Regions from separate parts of the Lactococcus sp. FSL K6-0773 genome, predicted to be linked through region 3. Evidence: predicted binding sites of a transcription regulator. Region 3 holds the regulator's gene; each other region holds the start of a gene.
The links. The regulator NrdR, encoded in region 3, represses ribonucleotide reductase genes. The targets are predictions, from matches to a motif close to ACACNATATATNGTGT.
Positions count from the first base shown of each region.

Region 1: MHB61_RS03795 (redoxin NrdH) is a predicted target of NrdR. The motif match lies at 5,753-5,768, and genes of this name have one in related genera.
Region 2: nrdD (anaerobic ribonucleoside-triphosphate reductase) is a predicted target of NrdR. The motif match lies at 2,077-2,092, and genes of this name have one in related genera.

Region 1 is NZ_JBBOVF010000001.1:782,750-790,803, forward strand. Features, by position in the region: gene parC (DNA topoisomerase IV subunit A) at 1-571, opposite strand, end outside; gene MHB61_RS03770 (GNAT family N-acetyltransferase) at 846-1,295, opposite strand; gene MHB61_RS03775 (3'-5' exonuclease) at 1,292-2,125, opposite strand; gene MHB61_RS03780 (isochorismatase family cysteine hydrolase) at 2,118-2,657, opposite strand; gene parE (DNA topoisomerase IV subunit B) at 2,862-4,796, opposite strand; gene plsY (glycerol-3-phosphate 1-O-acyltransferase PlsY) at 5,071-5,712, shown strand; gene MHB61_RS03795 (redoxin NrdH) at 5,886-6,104, shown strand; gene nrdI (class Ib ribonucleoside-diphosphate reductase assembly flavoprotein NrdI) at 6,106-6,528, shown strand; gene nrdE (class 1b ribonucleoside-diphosphate reductase subunit alpha) at 6,664-8,054, shown strand, end outside.
Region 2 is NZ_JBBOVF010000001.1:1,539,988-1,548,041, reverse strand. Features, by position in the region: gene MHB61_RS07460 (DUF6036 family nucleotidyltransferase) at 1-193, shown strand, start outside; gene MHB61_RS07455 (hypothetical protein) at 190-474, shown strand; gene MHB61_RS07450 (LysM peptidoglycan-binding domain-containing protein) at 513-1,832, opposite strand; gene nrdD (anaerobic ribonucleoside-triphosphate reductase) at 2,176-4,419, shown strand; gene nrdG (anaerobic ribonucleoside-triphosphate reductase activating protein) at 4,416-5,021, shown strand; gene MHB61_RS07435 (DUF2325 domain-containing protein) at 5,130-5,636, opposite strand; fluoride riboswitch at 5,777-5,849, shown strand; gene eno (phosphopyruvate hydratase) at 5,928-7,196, shown strand; tRNA gene MHB61_RS07425 (tRNA-Ser) at 7,264-7,351, opposite strand; gene MHB61_RS07420 (energy-coupling factor ABC transporter ATP-binding protein) at 7,495-8,054, shown strand, end outside.
Region 3 is NZ_JBBOVF010000001.1:1,098,201-1,106,254, forward strand. Features, by position in the region: gene der (ribosome biogenesis GTPase Der) at 1-887, opposite strand, end outside; gene MHB61_RS05175 (pentapeptide repeat-containing protein) at 994-1,620, opposite strand; gene MHB61_RS05180 (NADPH-dependent oxidoreductase) at 1,617-2,339, opposite strand; gene dnaI (primosomal protein DnaI) at 2,332-3,213, opposite strand; gene MHB61_RS05190 (DnaD domain protein) at 3,213-4,388, opposite strand; gene nrdR (transcriptional regulator NrdR) at 4,488-4,934, opposite strand; gene trmB (tRNA (guanosine(46)-N7)-methyltransferase TrmB) at 5,053-5,706, opposite strand; gene MHB61_RS05205 (phosphotransferase family protein) at 5,827-6,600, opposite strand; gene MHB61_RS05210 (Veg family protein) at 6,669-6,926, opposite strand; gene dnaB (replicative DNA helicase) at 7,121-8,054, opposite strand, start outside.

The DNA of each region.
Region 1 (8,054 bases), 320 kb from region 3:
TGGTTGCATCAATGACTTCCCCCAAATTGTGAGGTGGAATATCTGTCGCATAACCAGCTGAAATCCCGGTTGAGCCATTGACTAAAAGATTTGGGAAAGCTGCTGGTAAAACCGTTGGTTCTTTCTCAGTATCATCAAAGTTCCAAGCTTGACTTACTGTATCTTTCTCAATATCTGCTAAAAGATAGCCTGAAATTTCTGAAAGACGGGCTTCAGTATAACGCATAGCGGCTGGTGGGTCACCATCCATTGAACCATTATTACCATGCATTTCGATTAAAGGTTCGCCCATCTTCCAGTCTTGACTCATCCGAATCATTGCTTCATAAATTGAGCTATCTCCATGTGGGTGGAAATTACCCATGACATTTCCGACTGATTTCGCTGATTTACGATAAGACTTATCAAATGTGTTTCCGTCTTTATTCATTGAATAAAGAATACGGCGTTGTACCGGTTTTAAACCATCACGGATATCGGGAAGGGCCCGCTCCTGAATGATATATTTTGAATATCGACCAAATCGGTCACCCATTATATCTTCTAATGGTAAGGTTTGAATGTTTGACATATTTTAACTTTCTTTTTAGAAAATTTGTTTACTTTTTTAATTAATTATTTGCTAATTTATAAATAAATCTTTGATTTTTACTGACAGTTCTCTGCTTTTGGCATTCTACAATATAAAATCACTTTTTCTATTCTACCACAAAATCAAAACGAAAAAAACTTACAAATTATTTATTGGTCAAAATTGATAAGATTGTTTATCTCTTTAAAATCTACTGACAGCTTAATTTGAAGTGAAAAAATTACTGACAAAGCTGTCAGTAAATTATTTCATCTTAGAATTTCAAAATCATATTGACATGTTTAATATCATCTTCGTAAAAAGGTTCAGAATTTTCAACAAAACCAAATGAAGCATAAAAATCACGCAAATAATATTGTGCTTCAATTGTTACTGCTTCTTCCCCATCTTCTTTAAGGACTTCTAAGGCTTTTTCAATGAGTCCTCTTCCCAAATTTTGTCCACGAAATTCAGGATTGACAAGGACACGCCCAATTGAAGCCTCTGCAAATGAAATCCCTTTGGGAAGTAGGCGACAAAGGGCCATCAGTTGACCATTTTCATTTTCTAACCAGAGGTGTTTGGCTACTTGGTCTTTGCCATCAAGCTCTTGATAAGGACAGTTTTGCTCCACAACAAAGACAGCAGTACGCAGGCTTAAAAGTTGATACATCTCATCTAATGTAAGTTGATTAAAACTTTTTTCTTTCCAAATTGCTGTCATTTTTCTTCCTCCATAATCGTCACGAAATTGGCTTTTTGCATTTCTTTTAGAAAATCAGAATGAATTTTCACTTTCTCTGAATTATGTAAACGAATATTTAAACTCGAACCTACGGAGTACTCTCGTTCAATCGAAATTCCAAGAACTTCAAATCGTTCCCATTTTCGCTCAAGATTTTGCTGATAATAGACTAAAGCTTTGGTGATTGGTAAATTTAACTTTCTGCGAAGGCTGTCAGTAATTTCATCAGAGCTGTCACCAAATAAATCTAACTGACCGAGTTCGTCAGTAACTTCTGATTCTACTGACAGCTCAACTTCTTCAATTTTCTGTAAATATTGATAAAGTTTTGCCGTGATTAAGCAGTCGTTGAGCGCATCATGCGAACGTAAATCATTCATTTCTAGTAGGTCTTTAAAATTTTCTAGAGCATAAGAAGACATAGTTAATAACTTTTTACTTTCTGCCAAAGTATCATAGACACGAAAAGCCTCAACATCAGTAATTGCACAATCAATAATGGCCTGATAAAGAAAAGAAATATCAAAAGGAGCATTATGAGCCACTAATAAATGACCTTTGATGAAGTCTAAAAATTCAGGTAAAATTTCTTCAATCGTTGGTTGATTTAACAAATCAGCTGGTTTTATGCCAGTCAATTGAGTGATTTCAGTTGAGACATAAGAGCGTTGATTTTTTACTAACTGATTAAATCTAGCTTGCTCTTGATTATTCTCATCATATTTTACCGCTCCAATTTGAATAATTTCATTTTTTTGTGCAGAAAATCCTGTAGTTTCAAAGTCAAATACGACATATTTCTCAGACATTTTTATTCAGTTCCTCGATAATTTCTTTTGTTTTAATTAATTTCCCAAATTTTGGTATTTCGTCAGTTTTTGTTTTCTGGAAGTTTTTTAACTTTCTGTCAGCACAGGCGTCTTCAATTATCATCGCTTCAAATCCCAAGTCCGCCCCATCTCTGGCTGTTTTTAATACTCCATTACTCATAGACACACCAGAAACATAAATTTTACTGACAGAATTATTTTTCAACTCGTCGGCTAAGCCATAATCAGATTGTTTAAATGCTGACGGCCCATATTTTACTAATTGATGTAATCTTGGATTTTTATCCAATTCATCTTGCAAAATCATCCGAGAAAAAGCTTTTTTAGCTGATTGCCAAAGTATTTTTGGTTCAACAGTCACAATATAAACTGGCTGATTTTTTTGGTCAAATGCAGAAATTAAAGCTCGATTATTTTCAATAATTTTATCCCAGCCATAAGGAACAGCATCTTTCGCTAATTTTTTAATGAATGCTTGCAAATCAATAATAATTAAAGCTGATTTTTGCATTTTTTCTCTTTTCGTTTTTTATCTTCTTTTAGAATTTCTTCCATTATATCATAGCTAACAAAATGAAACAAAGTTTCTCTTGCTAGCTTTGCTGGCTTACGAATAGGCTTGTTGTTACACCTAAAGTGAGCAATAGTGATACTTACATCATAAATTAAAGTAAAAAACCTCGAAAAATCGAGGTTAATTATTAAAGAAAGTAACTTAGAATACTGTTTCTTCTTCCATTGTAAATTTCACATTATTTTCAATCCATTTACGACGAGGTTCAACTTTATCCCCCATCAGTACTGAAACACGTTTCTCTGCTTGAGCTGCATCATCAATGGTCACTTGAATCAATGTCCGAGTTTCTGGGTCCATTGTTGTTTCCCAAAGTTGGTCAGCATTCATTTCTCCAAGTCCTTTATAACGTTGCAAATTAGCATTTTTACCAAATTGCTTGCGAAGTTCTGCTAACTCACCATCTGTCCAAGCATACTCAATTTTTTCTTTTTTGCCTTTTCCTTCACTCATTTTATAAAGTGGTGGAAGGGCAATATAGACATGACCCGCTTCAACCAATGGTTTCATATAGCGATAGAAGAAAGTCAATAAGAGCGTTTGAATGTGTGCTCCATCAGTATCGGCATCGGTCATAATAATGATTTTGTCATAATTACGGTCGGCCAAGGTAAAATCTGCCCCAACGCCTGCACCAATGGTATAAATCATTGTATTGATTTCCTCATTTTTGAGAATATCTTGCATCTTAGCTTTTTCGGTGTTAATGACTTTACCACGCAAAGGCAAAATGGCTTGGAATTTACGATCTCTTCCTTGTTTAGCGGACCCTCCGGCAGAATCTCCTTCGACCAAATAAAGTTCATTTTTATTTGGATTTTTTGTTTGAGCAGGGGTTAATTTACCAGACAAAAGTCCTTTGTCTTTTTTAGATTTCTTTCCATTTCGTGAATCTTCACGCGCTTTACGAGCCGCTTCACGAGCCTCACGGGCTTTGATTGCTTTACGAATCAAATTTTGCGCTAATTCGCCATTTTCCATCAAATAGAAACTTAGTTTCTCAGAAACCAAAGAATCAACAACTGGACGAGCTAAAGGAGAACCCAATTTATCTTTGGTTTGTCCTTCAAATTGGAGATGTTCCTCAGGAATTAAAACTGACAAGACGGCTGTCAAACCTTCACGATAATCCGAACCTTCGAGATTTTTATCTTTCTCTTTGAGTAAATTTACTTTACGAGCATATTCATTCATTGCTTTCGTAATTGCCGTCTTCAAACCTGCTTCGTGCGTTCCGCCATCTTTTGTTCGGACATTATTGACGAATGAAAGAATGTTTTCTGAATAGCCATCATTATATTGAAGGGCAACTTCAACTTCAAAACCATCTTGTTTTCCTTCAAAATAAAGAACTGGAGTCAAACTGTCTTTATCTTCATTAAGATAAGAAACGAAATCTTGAACCCCATTTTCATAATGAAATTCTTCTTTTTCATCTGTTCGTTTATCTTCAAGACTAATCGTCACTTCTTTTAAAAGAAAAGCAGACTCATTTAGTCGTTCTGAAATGATATTATATTTAAATTCTGTTGTCGAAAAAATGCTAGAATCCGGCATGAAGGTAACTTTAGTCCCTGTTTTAGACTTTGGTGCTTTCCCAATTTTTACTAAAGTTGTCGCTGGATGTCCACCATTTTCAAAACGTTGACGATAAACAGTCCCGTCACGAGTAATTTCAACTTCTAACCAAGTCGAGAGGGCATTTACGACTGAAGATCCAACACCATGGAGTCCACCAGAAGTTTTATAACCCCCTTGACCAAATTTACCACCTGCGTGCAAAATAGTAAAAATTACTTCCACAGTGGGAATACCCATGGCGTGTTTCCCAACTGGCATTCCCCGTCCTTCATCTTCTACTGATAAAGAACCATCAGCATTAATGGTCACTGAAATTCTGTTACCAAAGCCAGATAAAGCTTCATCAACCGCATTATCTACAATTTCCCAAACCAAATGGTGCAAACCAGTTCCGTCAGTTGATCCAATATACATTCCTGGACGTTTTCTGACAGCATCCAATCCTTCAAGAACCTGAATCGCACTGTCATCATAGTTATTAATATCTATTACCATTTATTTTCCTCTCATCGAAAGCCTATATCTTCTATCTAAATCACTATTTTTTTATCCACAATGAGCTAATAAAAAATATTCATCTTGATTATTGTACCTTGTTCAGAAAGCTTTGTCAAAGGACTGCTGACAATTTTTTCATCTAATAGTGAGAATTTTTCCAAAAGTAAGTGAAGATGTTTCAATATTGTCAGTAATCTTTATTAAAAATATGATATAATTGTACAGTTAAAAGAGATTATCGATTTTAAACGAAATAAACTTCGGAGAACTTATGCTTACTATTATTCTTCTTCTCATTGCCAGCTATCTTTTAGGGGCAATTCCATTTGGCTTATGGATTGGCAAGATTTTTTTCAAAAAAAATCTCCATGACTATGGCTCAGGAAATACTGGAACAACCAATACTTTTAGAATTCTAGGTGTAAAGGCAGGAATTTCAGTTTTTGCTTTTGACTTACTAAAGGGGACACTTGCTACTCTTTTACCCCTTTTCTTCCATATCAATGGTGTTTCACCTCTAATTTTCGGTCTTCTTGCTGTCATTGGACATACTTTTTCAATATTCGACCGCTTTAAAGGTGGTAAAGCTGTTGCAACTTCTGCTGGTGTGATTCTTGGATTTAGTCCGCTCTTCTTAATTTACCTTCTTGTTGTCTTTATCATTGTCCTATGGCTTTTTAGCATGATTAGTCTCTCTAGTGTGATAGGTGCTGTATTTGCTTCATTGGGAATTCTTATTTTCCCTAGCATCGGATTTATTCTTACTTCCTACGACCTTTTATTCTCAATTATTATTTTTGTTTTAGCAATTATTATTATTTTACGACATAGAACAAATCTCAAAAGAATCAAAAATCATTGCGAATCCCTTGTCCCATTTGGTTTAAACTTATCAAAACAAAAAGAAAAATAGCACAATATGTTGTGTTATTTTTATAATTTTACATAATTCAACACAATATCTAGTATCTTTAATTTGACTAGATATTTTTTTTACGATAAAATAAGACTATAAAAAGTTGAGAAAAAGTCAAAGACTTTTTACTCTCACTAATAAAATACGTTTGTCCTCAAAGGAGATTTAAAATGGTTACAGTCTATTCTAAAAACAATTGTATGCAATGCAAAATGGTCAAAAAATGGCTCTCAGAACATGAAATTGCCTTCGATGAAATCAATATCGATGAACAACCTGAATTTGTTGAAAAAGTGATTGAAATGGGATTTCGTGCTGCACCTGTCATTACTAAAGATGACTTTGCCTTCTCTGGTTTCCGTCCTAGCGAATTAGCAAAGTTGGCTTAATATGAAACTTGCTTATTTCAGTGTGACTGGGCAAACACGTCGCTTTGTTTCCAAAACAAACTTACCAAATGTCGAAATCAGTCCTGACGATGATATAGAAATGAATGAACCTTTTCTTTTGATAACGCCAAGTTATGCCGAAGAATCTCCAACTGTTTCTAAATCAATAGATGTTATGGACCCTGTTTTTGACTTTATGGCTTATAATGATAATTATAAACATTGTCTAGGAATTATTGGTACAGGAAATCGTAATTTCGCAGGTATTTATATTTTTACTGCTAAAGAACTTTCTGCAAAATACCAAATTCCGCTTTTATATGATTTTGAGTTTAATGGTACACCAGCCGATGTTGCTGCTGTCGAAAAACTCGCTACACAGCTTGACAAAGGAGCGAAAGTCACCTTCAAAAATCCGCTGTGATTTTATGGCTTCACCTTAATGAGTGAAGCCTCTTTATTTTTAACTTTTTATTTCTATTAATTAGTTTGAACTTATTATAATATTAGAGTTCATCCCTCTGTTCTTTATGGTTGAACGCTTTAAGAAAGGTCACTTATGTCTCTAAAACAACTTAAAGATGTAACTTATTTCAAGCTTAATAACGAGATTAATATTCCCGTTAATGGTAGCATTCCTCTTGCTAAAGATAAAGAAGCAATTACTGCTTTTTTTAAAGAAAATGTCGAACCTAATCGTTATGAAGCCGATACATATATCGATAAACTCAATTGGCTCGTTAAAGAAGAATATCTAGAAGCTGAGTTTCTTGAAAAATATAAACCCGAATTTATTACCAATCTTCGGAAAGAATTGAGTAAATTTGAATTTCATTTTGATTCATTTATGGCTGCTTACAAATTTTATAATCAATATGCCATGAAAAACAATGACGGTTCTCTCTATCTTGAAGATTTTGAAGACCGTGTGTTAATGAATGCTTTATACATGGCTGACGGCGATGAAAAATTAGCTAATAATCTTGCTTTTGCAATGATTAATCGTCGTTATCAACCTGCGACTCCGACTTTTCTAAATGCTGGACGTAAGCGTCGTGGTGAATTTGTTTCTTGTTTCCTTCTACAATTAACTGATGATATGAATTCAATTGGACGAACAATTAACTCTGCCTTGCAACTTTCTAAAAATGGTGGTGGTGTTGGTCTAAACTTGACTAATTTACGTGCTGCTGGTGCACCTATCAAAGGTTACGATGGAGTGGCAGCTGGTGTCGTTCCTGTCATGAAACTTTTTGAAGACGCCTTTTCTTATGCCAATCAATTGGGGCAACGTCAAGGTGCTGGTGTTGTTTATTTATCACTATTCCATCCAGATATTATGGAATTCTTGTCCACTAAAAAAGAAAATGCGGATGAAAAAATTCGTGTTAAAACACTCTCTCTTGGGGTTACTGTTCCTGATAAATTCTATGAATTGGTTAAAAAGGGAGAAACAATGTATCTCTTTGAGCCATATTTTGTTGAAAAATATTATGGTAAACCTTTTGCCGAAGTCGATATTACAGCTGAATATGACAAAATGGTAGCCAATCCAGAAATTCGTAAAACATCGATTAATGCCCGTGAACTTGAACAAGAACTTTCAAAACTTCAACAAGAATCTGGTTATCCTTACATCGTAAATGTTGACACAGTCAATCAAGCTAACCCTGTTGATGGTGTAATTTCAATGTCTAACCTTTGTTCTGAAATTTTGCAAGTCCAAACGCCTTCTGTTTTGAACGATGACCAAACTTATAAGGTGGTTGGAACTGACGTCGCTTGTAACTTGGGTTCAACTAATGTTTTGAATATGATGACTTCTAGCAATGAATTTGGAACTTCTATTGAAGCAATGGTTCGCGCTTTAACTTTCATCTCCGAAACTTCAAACCTCGATACTGTTCCAACTGTTCGTAAAGGTAATGATGAAATGCATGCGATTGGGCT
Region 2 (8,054 bases), 440 kb from region 3:
TGTTCCAGACATCGCAAAAATAATGAAAAAATTAAAAATTGAAAGTCCAGATCCTCTCTTAGAACGATTTAAACATACAGATGGTTCAGCAGACCCAGCGGTCATTTTAGAGGCTTTTAGTTTAGCTTATGGCGAAGAAGCCTTAAAAAATTATTTACGAAAAAATCCAAAAATACTGAGGTTATTGCAATGACGTGGATTGAATATCTCCTGAATGCTGCTCAAAAGTCTAAATGGAATTTAGAACTTTGGGTCCGTTATTTAAATAAAGTGATTCAACGGGACAAAATTTTACTTTCAAAAACAGATATTGATTATTTAATGAGTTCTGAAGAATTAACTTCTTTTCAACGCGTTTTTCTTGAACTCGCGCTTGAAAAAGAAACAACACCTTGGGAAATGACTGTTGGCATGTCTGAACCGACTCAATCGATTCATCTTCAGTCTGTTTTAAAAGAATTAAAAAAAGAATGAATTAACTTTCATTCTTTTTATATTTTATAAATTACAATTTATTTAATACGAAGATATTGACCAATTAAAATGGTATCACTTGATAAATGATTCCAAGCCTTAATTGAAGCAATTGGGCTACCAGATTTTTGTGAAAGTCCCCAAAGTGTATCTCCTTTAACAACCTTATGGATAGAGGTATTTGAAGCTGCAGAAGAGTTAGAAGTTGAACTCGTAGAGGCTGAGCTTGAACCTGTTGAAGAACTTGAAGAACCGGCAGATTGTGAAACAATCAAGTTTTGTCCAATGAAAATTGTATCAGAATTCAAATGATTCCAACTCTTGAGTTGAGCAATCGTCGTTTTATATTTGACAGAGAGTCCCCAAAGCGTATCACCAGATTTAACCTTAATCGTCGTCTGTGAAGCTGGTTTGGCAGGAGTGACCGAAGTAGTAGGCGTTGTAGTTGCGGCAGAATTTCCTGAAGAAGTTGAACTATTTGCATTAGACGAAGAACTTGAAGTTGTCAATACAAGCTTTTGCCCAATATAGATGACTGTACTTTTAAGATTGTTTGCGCTTTGAATTTGAGCAACACTAATTCCATATTTTTGCGAAATTCCCCAAAGTGTATCGCCAGATTTAACTGTATAAGTGGTTGAGCTTGTATTTGAATTATTATTGGTATTTGTAGCTGTTGAACCACCGGAATTAGAAGTACCAGCAGAAGAAGCACCGTCAAAACGAGTCAAATTATATTGAGAAATAATTCGATTCAGGGAAGCACCATAATTAGGGTCAGTTGCATATTTTCCTGTTAAAGCTGCGGTTGCAGCTTGATAAGTTGCCGCGTTTGCTCGCCAAGCTTTAGCATAATAAGGACCATTTCCAAAGTTTGTAGTTTTTAAAACATAAGCATTGTCTTGGAAACTTTGATTAAAGGAAGGATAAACCCTAAATGGCATATCTTTTGTGACCCATTTACCATTGAGATATTCTTGAGTTTTAAAAACAACGCTTTTTCCTTGATAAGTTCCTTGAATACCGAATAAATTATAATAGGGGGCACGAGAAAGTTGGCTTGAACCCCAGTTACTTTCCAAAATAGCTTGAGCAATCATAACTGAAGGATAAAGACCATTACTATCGGCAACTGGTTTTGCTGATGCAGCAATACTTTCAATAAAAGCTTCTGTCGAATTGGTTGCAGCCTGAACCATTGGGCTTGTTTGTTGGAGCAAAAGCTCATGAGTGGTCGTCAAAGTTCCTGCAATGAGAACAGCGCCAGCAAATTTGGTCGCTGGTTTATAAAAAGCCAGTGGTTTTTTGGCTTTCTTTTTTAAATGTCTATTTTTAACTTTAATACGAGAAACTGGCATAAATAATTCCTTTCCTGAAAATACAGAATAAAATAAGTACTACCCTATTTTACCACGGTTAATGGAAGAAAAAGATGACAATTATGTGGCGGTTTGTAAACGTTTTTTATTTAATGTTTTATATTGGCTAGAAAATGTGAAAATTTAGAGAAAAAGTCTGATTTAAGACGCAATGATTACATTTTAAATACAAAGAGATTATATTTTGCTTTGCGAAATTGAGAAAAGGGAACGAAAACAAGCAACACAAGATATTGTGTGTGTTTACATAATTTAACCTATATATTGTGTCATTTCCGAGAATTTGATAAAATAGATGATGTAATTGAAGAGGATGGTTAATATGAAAAGTGAAGTAAAATATCAAGATGTAACACTAGAAGAAATTAATGTGATAAAGCGTGACGGACGCTCAGTGAAATTTAACAGTGAGAAAATTTTTGATGCTTTGACTAAAGCGGCTAAAAAAGTCGAACTGACAGATATGTCGGTTCTTTCAGAACTTACTGACAGAGTAGTCAGTGAAATCTTTACTCGTTTTTCTGAAAATGTCAAAATTTATGAAATTCAATCGATTGTTGAGCAAGAACTCCTTGAGTCTGGTGAAACTCAATTGGCTGAAGAATATATCTCTTATCGTGCTAACCGTGATTTGGCCCGTACCAAAGCAACGGATATCAATTTCACGATTGAAAAATTAATTAATCGCGACCAAACTGTCGTTAATGAAAATGCCAATAAAGATTCTAACGTTTTCAATACTCAACGTGATTTGACAGCTGGTGCGGTTTCCAAAGCAATTGGTTTGAAACTTCTTCCGCCACATGTGGCAAACGCTCACCAAAAGGGTGATATTCATTATCATGACCTTGATTATAGTCCATTTACTACAATGGCTAACTGTTGTTTGATTGACTTTAAAAATATGTTTGAAAATGGTTTTAAACTTGGAAATGCGCAAGTAGATTCGCCAAAATCAATTCAAACAGCAACTGCGCAAGCCAGTCAAATCATCGCTAATGTGGCTAGTTCACAATATGGTGGTTGTTCATTTGACCGTGCCGATGAAGTATTGGCGCCTTACGCGAAATTAAATTATAAAAAACATTTAAAAGATGCACAAAAATGGATTGATGGTGCTGAAAAACAAGAAGCTTATGCTCGTGAAAAAACAGCCAAAGATATCTATGATGCAATGCAATCTTTAGAATATGAAATTAATACTTTGTTTACTTCAAATGGTCAAACGCCTTTTGTAACGGTTGGTTTTGGTCTTGGAGACGATTGGTATTCGCGTGAAATTCAAAAAGCAATTTTGAATGTCCGGATTGGTGGTTTAGGTTCAGAACACCGTACTGCCATTTTCCCTAAATTAATTTTCACACTCAAACGTGGACTTAACCTCGAAGTAGGGACACCAAACTATGACATCAAAGAACTTGCACTTGAATGTTCAACAAAACGGATGTACCCTGATATTTTGAGCTATGATAAAATTGTTGAATTAACAGGTTCATTTAAAGCTTCAATGGGTTGTCGTTCATTCTTGCAAGGCTGGAGAGATGAAAATGGGAATGACGTGACTGCTGGACGTAATAATCTTGGAGTTGTTACAGTTAATCTTCCACGTATTGCTCTTGAAGCCGCTGGAAATAAAGAAAAATTCTGGGAAATCTTCAATGAAAGAATTGAAATTGCTCATGATGCGCTTGCCTTTCGTGTTGAACGTGCTAAAGAAGCACAACCTAAAAATGCACCTATTCTCTTTATGAATGGTGCATTGGGACGCCTTGATGCCGAAGGTTCAGTTGATGAATTGTACAATAAAGAACGTTCAACTGTAAGTTTAGGTTACATTGGACTTTATGAAGTGGCGACTACTTTTTATGGCCCAACTTGGGAAAATAATCCTGAAGCTAAAGCTTTTACAATTGAAATTGTGAAACGAATGCATGAAGATTGTGAAGATTGGTCTAAAGCCTCTGGTTATCATTATTCTGTTTACTCAACACCGTCAGAAAGTTTAACTGACCGTTTCTGCCGAATGGATAAAGAAAAATTCGGTTCAGTTGCAGATATTACTGACAAAGATTACTATACTAATTCTTTCCACTATGATGTGCGTAAAAATCCAACTCCATTTGAAAAATTAGAGTTTGAAAAAGACTATCCTGTTTATGCCAATGGAGGATTCATTCATTACTGTGAATATCCTGTTCTTCAACAAAATCCGAAAGCTCTTGAAGCAGTTTGGGACTTTGCCTACGATCGTATTGGATATCTTGGAACAAATGCACCAATTGACCACTGCTATGCTTGTGGCTTTGAAGGAGATTTTGCGGCAACGGAACGTGGATTTAAATGTCCACAATGTGGCAATGATGATCCTAAAACCTGTGACGTTGTCAAAAGAACTTGTGGATATCTTGGAAATCCGCAAGCACGTCCAATGGTTCATGGTCGTCACAAAGAAATTTCATCACGTGTAAAACATATGAATGGTTCTGTCGGAGCTTTGAACGATGGAAATTTAATTGATTCAGTCGAAGTTGACGAAGCGAAATCAAAATATTTTGCGGAGAAATAAGTATGAACAATCCAAAACCAGGAGAATGGAGAGCTGATGAACTCTCACAAAATTATATTGCAGATTATAAACCCTTCAATTTCGTTGATGGTGAAGGGGTGCGCTGCTCACTTTATGTGAGTGGCTGTATGTTTCATTGCGAGGGCTGCTATAATCAAGCCACTTGGTCATTTCGTTATGGAACGCCCTATACCAAAGAGCTTGAAGATAAAATTATGGCTGACCTTGCTCAGCCTTATGTCCAAGGACTGACGCTTCTTGGTGGGGAACCTTTCTTGAATACGACATTTTTGATTCCTTTGCTCAAACGGATTCGTCGTGAGTTACCGGATAAAGATATTTGGTCATGGACAGGTTATACATGGGAAGAGATGTTGCTTGAAACAGATGACAAATTAGAAATGCTTGATTTGTTAGATATTTTAGTTGACGGTCGTTTTGAATTATCAAAGAAAAACTTAATGCTCCAATTCCGTGGGTCATCAAATCAGCGGATTATCGATGTACCAAAATCTCGAAAACAAGGACAAGTTGTCATTTGGGAAAAACTCAATGATGGTGAAAAAACTTTTGAACAAATTCATAAAGAAAAATTAATTTAAAAGTTACTGATGGACATTTGAGTATATCCGTAAGCGCTAAAGTGCCAACGGCTATCTTCTGACAGAAATTCTGTCACTAAAAATAAGCACTGACAAATGCGTCAGCGCTTATTTTTTAAATAATTTTGTAAAATCTGGTTCGTCGTCAGTAATTTTGAAATCTTTTAGCGCCGATTTTAGAGGGAGATGTTTCTTTTTTCCTTTTAAATAATTTTGACTTTCTTTGCTTTGGGCACTTTCGGCTAAATAATTTTGCTTTTGTATAACTCTATTTTCAATTTTTCTTTTGCTTTTCTTATTTTCGTCGGTGCTTTCAAAAGATTCATCTGGAAAAGTTTGAGAAAGTTGCTTGATAATGGTTTCTAAACCGAAATTACTACTAATCCAAAAAGGTGTATCGGTTGCTTTACAAGCTTCTTTAGCAAATTGAACTGAATGATGAGCCACATTGCGGTTTCTCATAACGACGAAATCAGCTTTGGCAACAAGTTGGTCAATCTCAAATCGATTAGGTTTTTTCTTATCAAAACCAAGAAAAGAAACGCCAACTTTTGCCAAGCCCTCTCTAAAATCATGCCAATATTTAACTTCACATAGAACAAGTAGTGTTTTCATGTTATTCCTTACTGATGGCTCTGTCTTTACTGACAGGAGCGAATTATAGTGATTATAACACAATTTTGCTTAATGATAAATGTATTTTTTTAAATATAAGTTTCAAAAATTTGACCTCATAAAAATAAAGTGGTAAATTAATAGTAGATGGGTATGGTGCACACCCGAAACCGTTTCAAGAAATAGCTTGAATCTAATGGCGCCTACAAAGCAAAGTCTTTTTTTGCCTTGTAGTCTGCCATTTTTTCTTTGACTTACAAGGCATTAAAGGCAAAGAAAAGGAGATTTATTATGACAGTCACAATCGAAAACATCCACGCAAGAGAAATTTTTGATTCTAGAGGAAATCCAACCGTTGAGGTAGATGTTAGATTAACAGATGGAACATTAGGACGCGCAGCAGTACCCTCAGGAGCATCAACTGGAGACCGTGAAGCAGTTGAATTAAGAGATGGTGGAGACCGTCTTCAAGGGAAAGGCGTTTCTAAAGCCGTCGCAAATGTCAATGGCGAAATTTATGAAGCCTTGAAAGGACAATCACCATTTAATCAAGCAAAATTAGATCATTTGATGATTGAGCTTGACGGGACAAAAAATAAATCTCGTTTAGGGGCTAATGCAATTTTAGGGGTTTCAATGGCCATTTCTCGTGCGGCAGCGAATAGTGAAAAAATTCCACTCTATCGCTATCTTGGTGGAGTTGATTTGGAACTTCCACAACCATTTTTCAATGTCATTAATGGTGGAGTACATGCCGATTCAGGAATTGACGTTCAAGAATTTTTGATTACACCAGTCAAACGGGAAAGTTTTCGCGATGGTTTAGAAAAAATTGCAAATATCTACCATACTCTGAAGAAAATTTTAGCTGACAAAGGGCTAGAAACAGCCGTAGGTGATGAAGGTGGCTTTGCCCCTAAACTTGGTTCTACTGAAAATGCAATTGCTACACTTTATCAAGCAATTGAAAGTGCAGGATATGTTCCTGGTGAAGAAATTGCGATTGCCATTGACCCAGCTTCAAGTGAATTTTATGATGATAAAGAAAAAGTTTATCGTTTTGAAGGGCAAAAATTGACTTCTAAAGAACTATTGACTTACTATGAAAATTTAGTTGAAAAATATCCAGCACTTATTTCTATTGAAGATGGATTTTCTGAACATGACTGGGAGGGCTTTGCAGCTCAAACGAAAGCTCAAGGTCAAAAAATTCAATTAGTAGGTGATGATATTTTTGTGACAAATCCTGAAATTTTCAAAGAAGGAATTAAAAAAGGTGTAGCAAATGCTATTTTGATTAAACTTAATCAAATCGGAACAGTAACTGAAGCGATTGAAGCCATTAGTTTAGCGAGAAAAGCAGGCTATAAGACAATGATTTCTCATCGTTCAGGTGAAACAGTTGATAGCTACATTGCCGATTTTGCGGTAGCCATGCATGCTGGCCAAATAAAAACAGGTTCAATGGCTCGAAGTGAACGGGTTGAAAAATATAATCAATTCTTGCGAATTGAAGAAGAATTAGGAAAAGATGTAGCTCTTGCTAGTTTTCCAGGATAGATAAAAATAAAAAAACATTAATTTTTATAATTAATGTTTTTTTATTTTTAAGAATGTGAATTTATAAAGGAGAAGAGGGGATTCGAACCCCCGATACGCTTGTGACGTATACACACTTTCCAGGCGTGCTCCTTCGGCCACTCGGACACTTCTCCGATTACTTTAATATTATAACAAAATCCCTTCTCGTTTAGCAATGACTTTTGAATGTTTTGTTTTGGCGATAAAGAATGTCATTTTTAGTAGAAATATAAAACTAAATGCTTAAAAGTGTCTAAAATTTGGTATAATAAGGGCTATGAATAAAATTCTCGAAGTAGAAAATTTAGTTTTTAAATATGAAAAAGAAAGCGATGTAAATCAGCTTAATGGGGTTTCCTTTTCGATTACAAAAGGGGAATGGGTTTCGATTATTGGCCAAAATGGTTCTGGTAAATCGACAACTGCTCGACTGATTGACGGTCTTTTTGAAGAATTTGAAGGAAAAGTCAAAATTGATGGAGAACTTTTGACTGCTGAAAATGTCTGGAATCTTCGTCGAAAGATTGGGATGGTTTTTCAAAATCCGGATAACCAATTTGTTGGGGCAACAGTTGAAGATGATGTCGCTTTTGGTATGGAAAATCAAGGAATTCCACGGGAAGAGATGATTAAACGGGTTGACGAAGCTTTGCTTGCTGTCAATATGCTTGATTTCAAAACCCGCGAACCCGCGAGACTTTCTGGTGGACAAAAGCAAAGGGTAGCTGTGGCCGGAATTATTGCTTTGCGACCTGAAATCATTATTCTTGATGAATCAACCTCAATGCTTGATCCGACCGGGCGTCAAGAGATTATGCGCGTGATTCATGAAATTAA
Region 3 (8,054 bases):
CATTTATTGACAACAATCAAAATTCCTTTACCAGCTTCGTGAGCAAATCCAGCGATACGCATATCATATTCGCGAATTCCTTCCTCAGCGTTAATCACCATCAAAACGATATCTGAACGGTCAATGGCACGCATGGCACGCATGACTGAGTATTTTTCAGTATTTTCGTAAATTTTTCCTGATTTACGCATTCCGGCGGTATCAATCATAACAAATTCTTGGTCTTCAGAATCGACAAAGTGTGTGTCAATCGCATCACGAGTTGTTCCTGCAATTGGACTTGCAATTACGCGGTCTTCGCCAAGAATAGCATTAATAAGAGATGATTTCCCAACGTTTGGGCGGCCAATCAAGCTGAACTTGATGACATTCTCATTTTCTTCTTCAATTTCATTAGGAAGATTTTGAACGATTGCATCAAGGACATCCCCTGTCCCAATCCCGTGAACGGCTGAAACAGGATAAGGATCGCCAAGTCCAAGTGAGTAGAAATCAAAGATTTCCATTCGACGTTCTGGGTTATCAACTTTATTGACAACAAGAATAACTGGTTTATCTGTACGATAAAGAATATTAGCAATGGCTTCATCGGCATCTGTAATACCTGTTTCTCCGTCAACAACAGCAATGATAACATCTGCTTCGGTCATGGCAATTTCAGCTTGCGCTCGAATTTCAGTCATGAAAGGTTCGTCTGAAAGTTCAATCCCACCTGTATCGATGATATTGAATTTACGGGTTAACCATTCTCCTGTGGCATAGATACGGTCACGAGTTACACCTGGAATGTCTTCGACAATTGAGATGCGTTCTCCTGCAATACGGTTGAATATCGTTGATTTTCCGACATTTGGACGGCCAACGATGGCTACTGTAGGTAAGCTCATATTTTTATTTCTTTCTTTGTTTACTTATTGGATAAAAAATTATAATAGTGAAGAAGTTTGTAATCCATAGACTATATAATTTTAGATTTGGGTTTCGAGGTTCATTTTAGATAATTTCAATGCCAAACAGGCTAGTAAAAAATGGGGCTTGACTAAGACTTATCTTCATATTTTTAGCGAGTTGAGGTGTAACTTCCATGCGTTCAAATTGATTCGTAGAAAAATCAATTCCTGCAAGTGCTGTTTCCCAAAAATTTGCTGCTTCTAATTGATTTTTTAAAAGCTCCACATTCTTAAAATTACAGGCAGTAAAGAAGGTTTCTTTAGCTTCATTTTCTAAAAAGCGGACTGACTTTAAGGTAGAACCTGAAAAATTTGCATAAGTCATTAGATTTTCTGTAAACTGAAGGTCTTGTAAGTGACTTTCAGTAAAATCAGTTCCTAGCAATTTGCAGGATTTAAAGATTGAGCGATAAATGCCAATTTTATTGAAGTTTAAATTGGAAAAATCACATTTTTCAAAAAGGCAGTCTGTAAATTCACTGATCGTATTGTCAGTAAATTCAAAGGTTGTGTTTTTGAAAGAACAACCTGAAAAAATAGTTCTTTGATTGATTGTCAAAGTTTTATCTATAAATTCTGCTTGATAAATTTCTCCATCAATAAAATCTTGACTTGTGGCTACTTGATAGGTGGCTGGAAGTTTCGGTTCTAAGATTTTCTTTAATTTCACAGTAATTTTTTCGCCTTTAAATTTTCTGTTGAAGCTGAAATTTCTGGTTGGCCCCACTGGTCAACAATCCGTTCAGACCATTTGTTTAAGCGTCTATTTCCAGCATATTCTTCTTGAACTTGGTCATATTTTTCAATGGTTTCAGACGTTTGCTCAACATATTTTTCTTTAAAAGCTGTTGCTTCCAAAGGAAGACGTGGTTTTACTTTGTTCAAACGTGCGGCCTTACCGAGTGCAATGCCAAAAATAGGATAAGTATAATCTGGCAAGTTCAAGACTTTAGAAATTTCTGAGGATTGGTCTCGAATTAAGCCAACCATCACCCCGTTGTAGCCTAAAGATTCTGCTGCAAGAAGCGCATTTTGTCCAGCTGTTGCGGCATCAACTGATGTAATCAATAAGCTTTCAATTCCTTGCGGTTGGAAATTGCCTTGATGCAATTCGACTGCCTTTTGAGCACGATTTAAATCGCCAACAAAAACTAAATATGCTGCACAATTTTTGATTGATTTTTGTGGTTGAAATTCATAAATCGCATCTTTTTGAGCTTGTGATTCTACAACAATCACAGAATATGATTGGAAATTTTTCCATGTTGATGCCATTTGAGCAGCTTTTAAGATTTTTTCCAAATCTTTAGGCTCAATTGCTTCTTCTGTAAAATTTCTGACCGAAGTGTGATTCATCATTAAATCAATCGTTTCATTTGTTTCAGTCATGACGTCTATTCGTCCCCTCTAATCGCATTTCTTCTGCCAAATATTTCACGCGTTCCATAACACGTTTTGCTGGCCAAATTTCATCAGCTCGCTTAGTTTCGGCTAAATGCTGTTCTAATTCTTCCATTCTTAAATTTGAAGTGAAGAAAGTCGGGAGATTTTCTTGCATGCGATGTTGTAAAATGACTTGTAAAATACTGTCACGAACCCAAGCGTTGTTTTGCTCTGCCCCAATATCATCCAAAACTAAAACTTGGCTGGCTTTTATTTCATTGACCCAGACTTTGGCATTGTCAAAATCTAAATCAGAAATGAAAGTGGGATAATGAAGTAAAGTTGTTGAAATTCCTTTTTTGGCTAATTCGTTTGCCATTGCCGCAAGCATGAAAGATTTCCCAACACCAAAATCTCCATAAAGATAAAGTCCTTTTTTCTTGGGAAAATTAGTAATAAAATCAACTAGGGCTTGGTATGGTTTGATTCTTTGAACATCATCAAGGGCAATATCTGCCAAAGTGACTTGTTTTAAATCTTTTGGAAGTCCAATAATATTCATACGTCGCAAAAGGTTTTGAGCTGCTTGTTGCTGCGCCAATTCATTTGTCGTTTGATATGAAACATCAGCATAGCCGTGATTCATGATTAAAACAGGTTCATAACCGTCAGCTGCCCGTTTTTCACCTTTTTCAAATTTTTCATGCTCACGAACGTATTCATAAAACTTGGAGTAAGAGCGTTGAATTTCGTCAGAAGTCATTTGATGTTGGGCAATAAAAGCTTGCACATCAGCATTTTTTAATACTTCTGCGACTAATTTTTCAAAATTTTCACGGATGTCTTGACGTTTTCCTAAGATGTCTCCGATAGATTCCATTAATTTTGCTCTCCTTTCAGTTTTTTGAGAGAGTCAAGCCTTATTTTCTCAAGTTTTGCAAGTTCTTCTTGGCTTGTCTTATTTTCATAATCTGGATTTGACCATTTTGGTGCTTCTTTTTTGATTTTCATTGGTCGTTTTTCTGCTCCAGTTTTTGCTTTAGCAGCAGCTAATTCTTCTCGTTCCAAAATTCGTTTTACCGCTGTTTCAGCTGTAAATACTTCGTTTCTCATCCAGTCGTTGGCTAATGCATTTACAAAATTTGGATTTAACGACGCATTTTTTTGCTGTACTAAAACATAGTGAATCAAAATATTTTGGACTTCTGCTGGCAAATTTTGGCGACTTAAATTAGTTAAAAGCTTATGTTCTTCCGAACTGACAAAGCCTCCAGCTTGCGCTTTTATCTGTCGGATGAAATCATCTGGTTCATGAGATTTACTGATGACAATCAAATCGGCAAATGCTTTAGGAAAAGCTGAAAGTGCTGGTTGCGGTTGGCTAGCTCCTGAAAGACTTCTCATCAAATTATTCATGTTCAAAGTTTTATCAGCATTGGCTGTTTTTTCTGCTTGCTTGAATAATTCGTACCAATTGAGTTCAAATTTTTCTGCTAGTGAATAGAGCGTTAAGGAGTCTTGATTTTCATTGTTTAAATGATAGCCTTGACGTTCCATAATACTTTTAAAGGCCCCCATATCAAAACGTTCATTTGTATTTGAAGGGTTTTGTTGAGCTTGTGAGTCAAAACTAACTTTGTAAACTTCATGAAATTTCTTGGAAACTTCTTTTCCTTTCGGTTCCATTCTTTTAGCTAAAGCAGCTACTCGATTTTCACCAATTCTTGAAATCAAAAGTTGTCTATAAAAATCATCTGCAAGGAAATTTTCAAAATTTAGCGGACTTTTTACTTCAAAATAAAGACTGGTATGATCATCATAAACACGAACTAATGATAAGCCAGATAATTTATCTAATGCTTCAATAAAAGGATTGAGGCCGAGATTTAGATATTCCAAAAAGTGAGAAATTCTTCCAGTAGAGAAGCTTAGCATTAACTGATAAAGCGCAAAGGCATCCGTGCCAATGATTGGTAAATAGAGCAGACGAAAAGCCTCAGCGTCAAAGCTGGTCTTTCCTCGATTAAGCATTGTAAATGAATCTCCTGCTCTCATTTTTTTCCTCACTTTTTACTGACAGAAAGTTCAGCAAGCTGATCTTTCTTTTATTTGCCGATAAAATGCTCCTTATTCAGTCACTTTTTACTGACGGATTTATTTTTTGGTAATATTTTTAAGGAGCTCTTCTAATTCACTGACATCTTTGAATGAACGATAGACGCTGGCAAATCTGATATAGGTGATATCATCCAATTCAGCTAATTCTTGCATCACAAATTCACCAATAACATCTGATTCAACTTCATTACTGTCTAGTTGACGAATTTTTCTTTCAACATTTGCAACTGTTGTTTCAATATCTTCACTTGATACTGGGCGTTTGTATGCTGAACGAACTAAACCACGAACAATTTTTTCACGATTAAAGGGTTCACGTTTGTCATCTTTTTTGATGACTAAAAGGGGCATTTCTTCGATACGTTCAAAGGTTGTGAAGCGAAAACCACATGATTCACAAACACGACGACGGCGAATAGCATCTTCGGCTTGTCTTGAATCAACAACTTTTGATTCTTCAGAAGAACACTTTGGACATCTCATTTTATTCTCCTTAATAGATAATAAATTCTTATTAATTTTACTGACAGAAAATTGGTTTAGACTTTCTTATTCTGTCAGTAATTTTTTTCATTAGTTTTAATGACAGAAAGCAACTTATTTACTTCTTAGGCAAAAATTTTGCTTCTAATCGATAAATTACTTGACCTTTTTGTGAGAATTTTTGCTCATACTCGGTCATTACATTTTGAGGTGCAAATTCTTCGTCTTGGTGTAAATCTAACCAAACTTTTTTAAGTTCCATGCCATAGTTAGCTAAAGAAACTAAAGAATATTCAAACAATCCACGATTGTCAGTTTTGAAATGAATTTCACCTTCAGGACGTAAAATCTTTTCATAAGTTGCAAGAAAAGATTTATAAGTCAAACGACGTTTTTCATGACGTCCTTTTGGCCAAGGGTCAGAAAAGTTCAAATAGACTTGATCAATTTCACCATCAGCAAAATATTCACTCAAAGCAGCTCCATCAACAAGCATCATTTGTACGTTTGGCAAATCTGCTTCAATTGCTTTATCTAAAGCATAAGATAAAACTGATAATTGCATATCAATTGCAATGTAATTTATTTCTGGATGAAGAGCTGCCATTCCTGTGATGAAAGCTCCTTTTCCACAACCCACTTCAATATGAATCGGATGATCATTTCCAAAACGTTCTGACCAACGTCCTTTAAAGTCCGCTGGATTTTCAACTACGATATGTGCGTTTTCAGCAAGCATTTCGCCTGCCCCTTTACGATTTCTGACGCGCATTTTTACCTCAATTTTTTAATTTTTGATAGAAAATCAGCAAAAGTGATCTTCTATTTCTTTATTTTTATTATTCAATTATAAGCCAAAAAATAGGAAGGTCCAAACCCTAGCCTATTTTTACTAAAATAATTCACAAAATTTACGAAGTCCCAAGATTTCTTGATTCACTTCTTTCATTTTTCCTCTAGAAAGATATTCAGAGATTTGGCGAAGAAAAGAAAGTTTTCCATACCAAGCCACTTTATCCATAATATCTGAACGAGGTCTAACACCAGATGTCATCAACCACAAAGACCAGTTATTTGGTTTAATATAATGTGATAAAACATGTGCCATATCAACCATTGAATCTGATAAAAAGACGGTATCCCAATCTACTAAATAAATTTTTCCTGAATTATCATCCACTAACCAATTTTTATGATTGACATCGCCATGAACGACTACGACCTCTTCATTTTTGATTTCGGGAACTTGTTGACGCATTTCTTCAATGATTCCTGACAAAAAATGATTTGTTCGTAAAGCCTCAGTATTTTGGACACAATCCTCTAATAATTGTTCAGGAAGAATAATTTGACTTCCCAACTTCTTATAAGATTCAACCAATTTTTTTGAGTCATGCAAATGTGCTAAAATATGATTAATTTGGCGGTCTTCCATATCCTCAGGACTTAGTGTATGACCGTCAATCCAAGGTTGAGCAGATAAGGTATCGCCTTCAGCCGTACGTTTTGTCCATAAGACTTTTGGCGTGATTCCCTCAAGATAAATACTCGGCAAAAATGGACTGCCGTTTTTTTTAATAAAAACGCGTTCCTGATCACTTTTCCCAAAAAATGCATTGCCAGAGCCACCTTTAACAGGCGTCATATCCCAATCGGCTTTCATCATCCTTATCTCCTCCTTTCCTTTAAAAATCTATTAATCATTATTTGAACCATTTACTTTATTCCTCAAACTTATGCGTTTGGATAGTGAATTAAAATAGTTTGAGTCAAAATGTCAGCATATTGATATGACTCAGTTGTTTTAGGACCACGAGCCGGAATATTTTCAATAATGAAATGTGTTGCATAGGCTTCAATCAAGTTCACTTTATGACGATTTTCGCGTTTACGACCAAATTGTGAAGTAATTTCAATCGTTTCACCCAAGTGTGCTTGAACTTTTTCACGAATGTCAACGATTTTTCCTATTTCTTGATTTTGGTTATCCATTTTTTCCTCCAAATAAGACGTAAAAGTCGGATTTCTCCGAACGCTTACCTTATAAATCTAATTTTATCCTTGATTATATCTCTCTTTTTTGATTAAAAGAATCAAATTTTATAATGTATTCTTTATCGTTCATTTTTATTAATAAAGAGAATTAGACAATTACTCATATTATAACACGAATTAGTCAAAAAAATCTAGTCGCCATATCGGTTATCAATACTTGCGAATTTATTATGCTCTTTAATAAAGAGTAATTCGACTGTTCCACGGCTTCCTGAACGGTTTTTTTCAATAATAACTTCAACTTTATTATCTTCCAGAATCTCTTCACCGTCTTCATCTTCACCAGTTCCACGTTCATAATAGTCATCTCGATAAAGAAATGCGACAATATCGGCATCTTGCTCGATTGACCCAGATTCACGGATATCAGACAAAACTGGTCGTTTATCTTGACGTTGTTCCACTCCACGTGAGAGCTGTGAAAGGGCAATAACAGGAACTTTTAATTCTTTAGCTAAAATTTTTAACTGACGAGAAATTTCAGAAACTTCTTGTTGACGATTTTCTCGACCAGTTCCAGAAATCAATTGTAAGTAGTCAATAACAATCAAACCAAGATTTCCTGTTTCTTGGGCTAATTTTCTTGAACGCGCCCGAATTTCAGAAATCTTTATCCCTGGTGTGTCATCAATATAAATACTTGCTCTTGATAAAGTCCCTGTTGCCATGAAATAATCATTCCATTCTTGGTCATTTAATTGTCCAGTACGTAAGCTGTGTGAATCAATTGAACCTTCGGCAGCAATCATCCGGCTGACAAGACTTTCTGCCCCCATTTCAAGAGAGAAAATTGCAACGGTCCGGTCTTGCTTTGTCCCAATATTTTGAGCAATATTTAAGGCAAAAGCTGTTTTACCAACCGCTGGACGAGCCGCAAGAATAATCAATTCTTCTTCATGAAGACCTGTTGTCATGTTATCTAAAGCGGGATAACCTGTTGCGATACCTGTAATATTAGACTTTTGTTGAGCTTTTTGCTCAAGGTCATCCATATGAATCGCTAGGACATCAGAAATTTTCTTAAAGCCATTTGTATTACGTCCTTGTTGGACGTCAATTAAACTT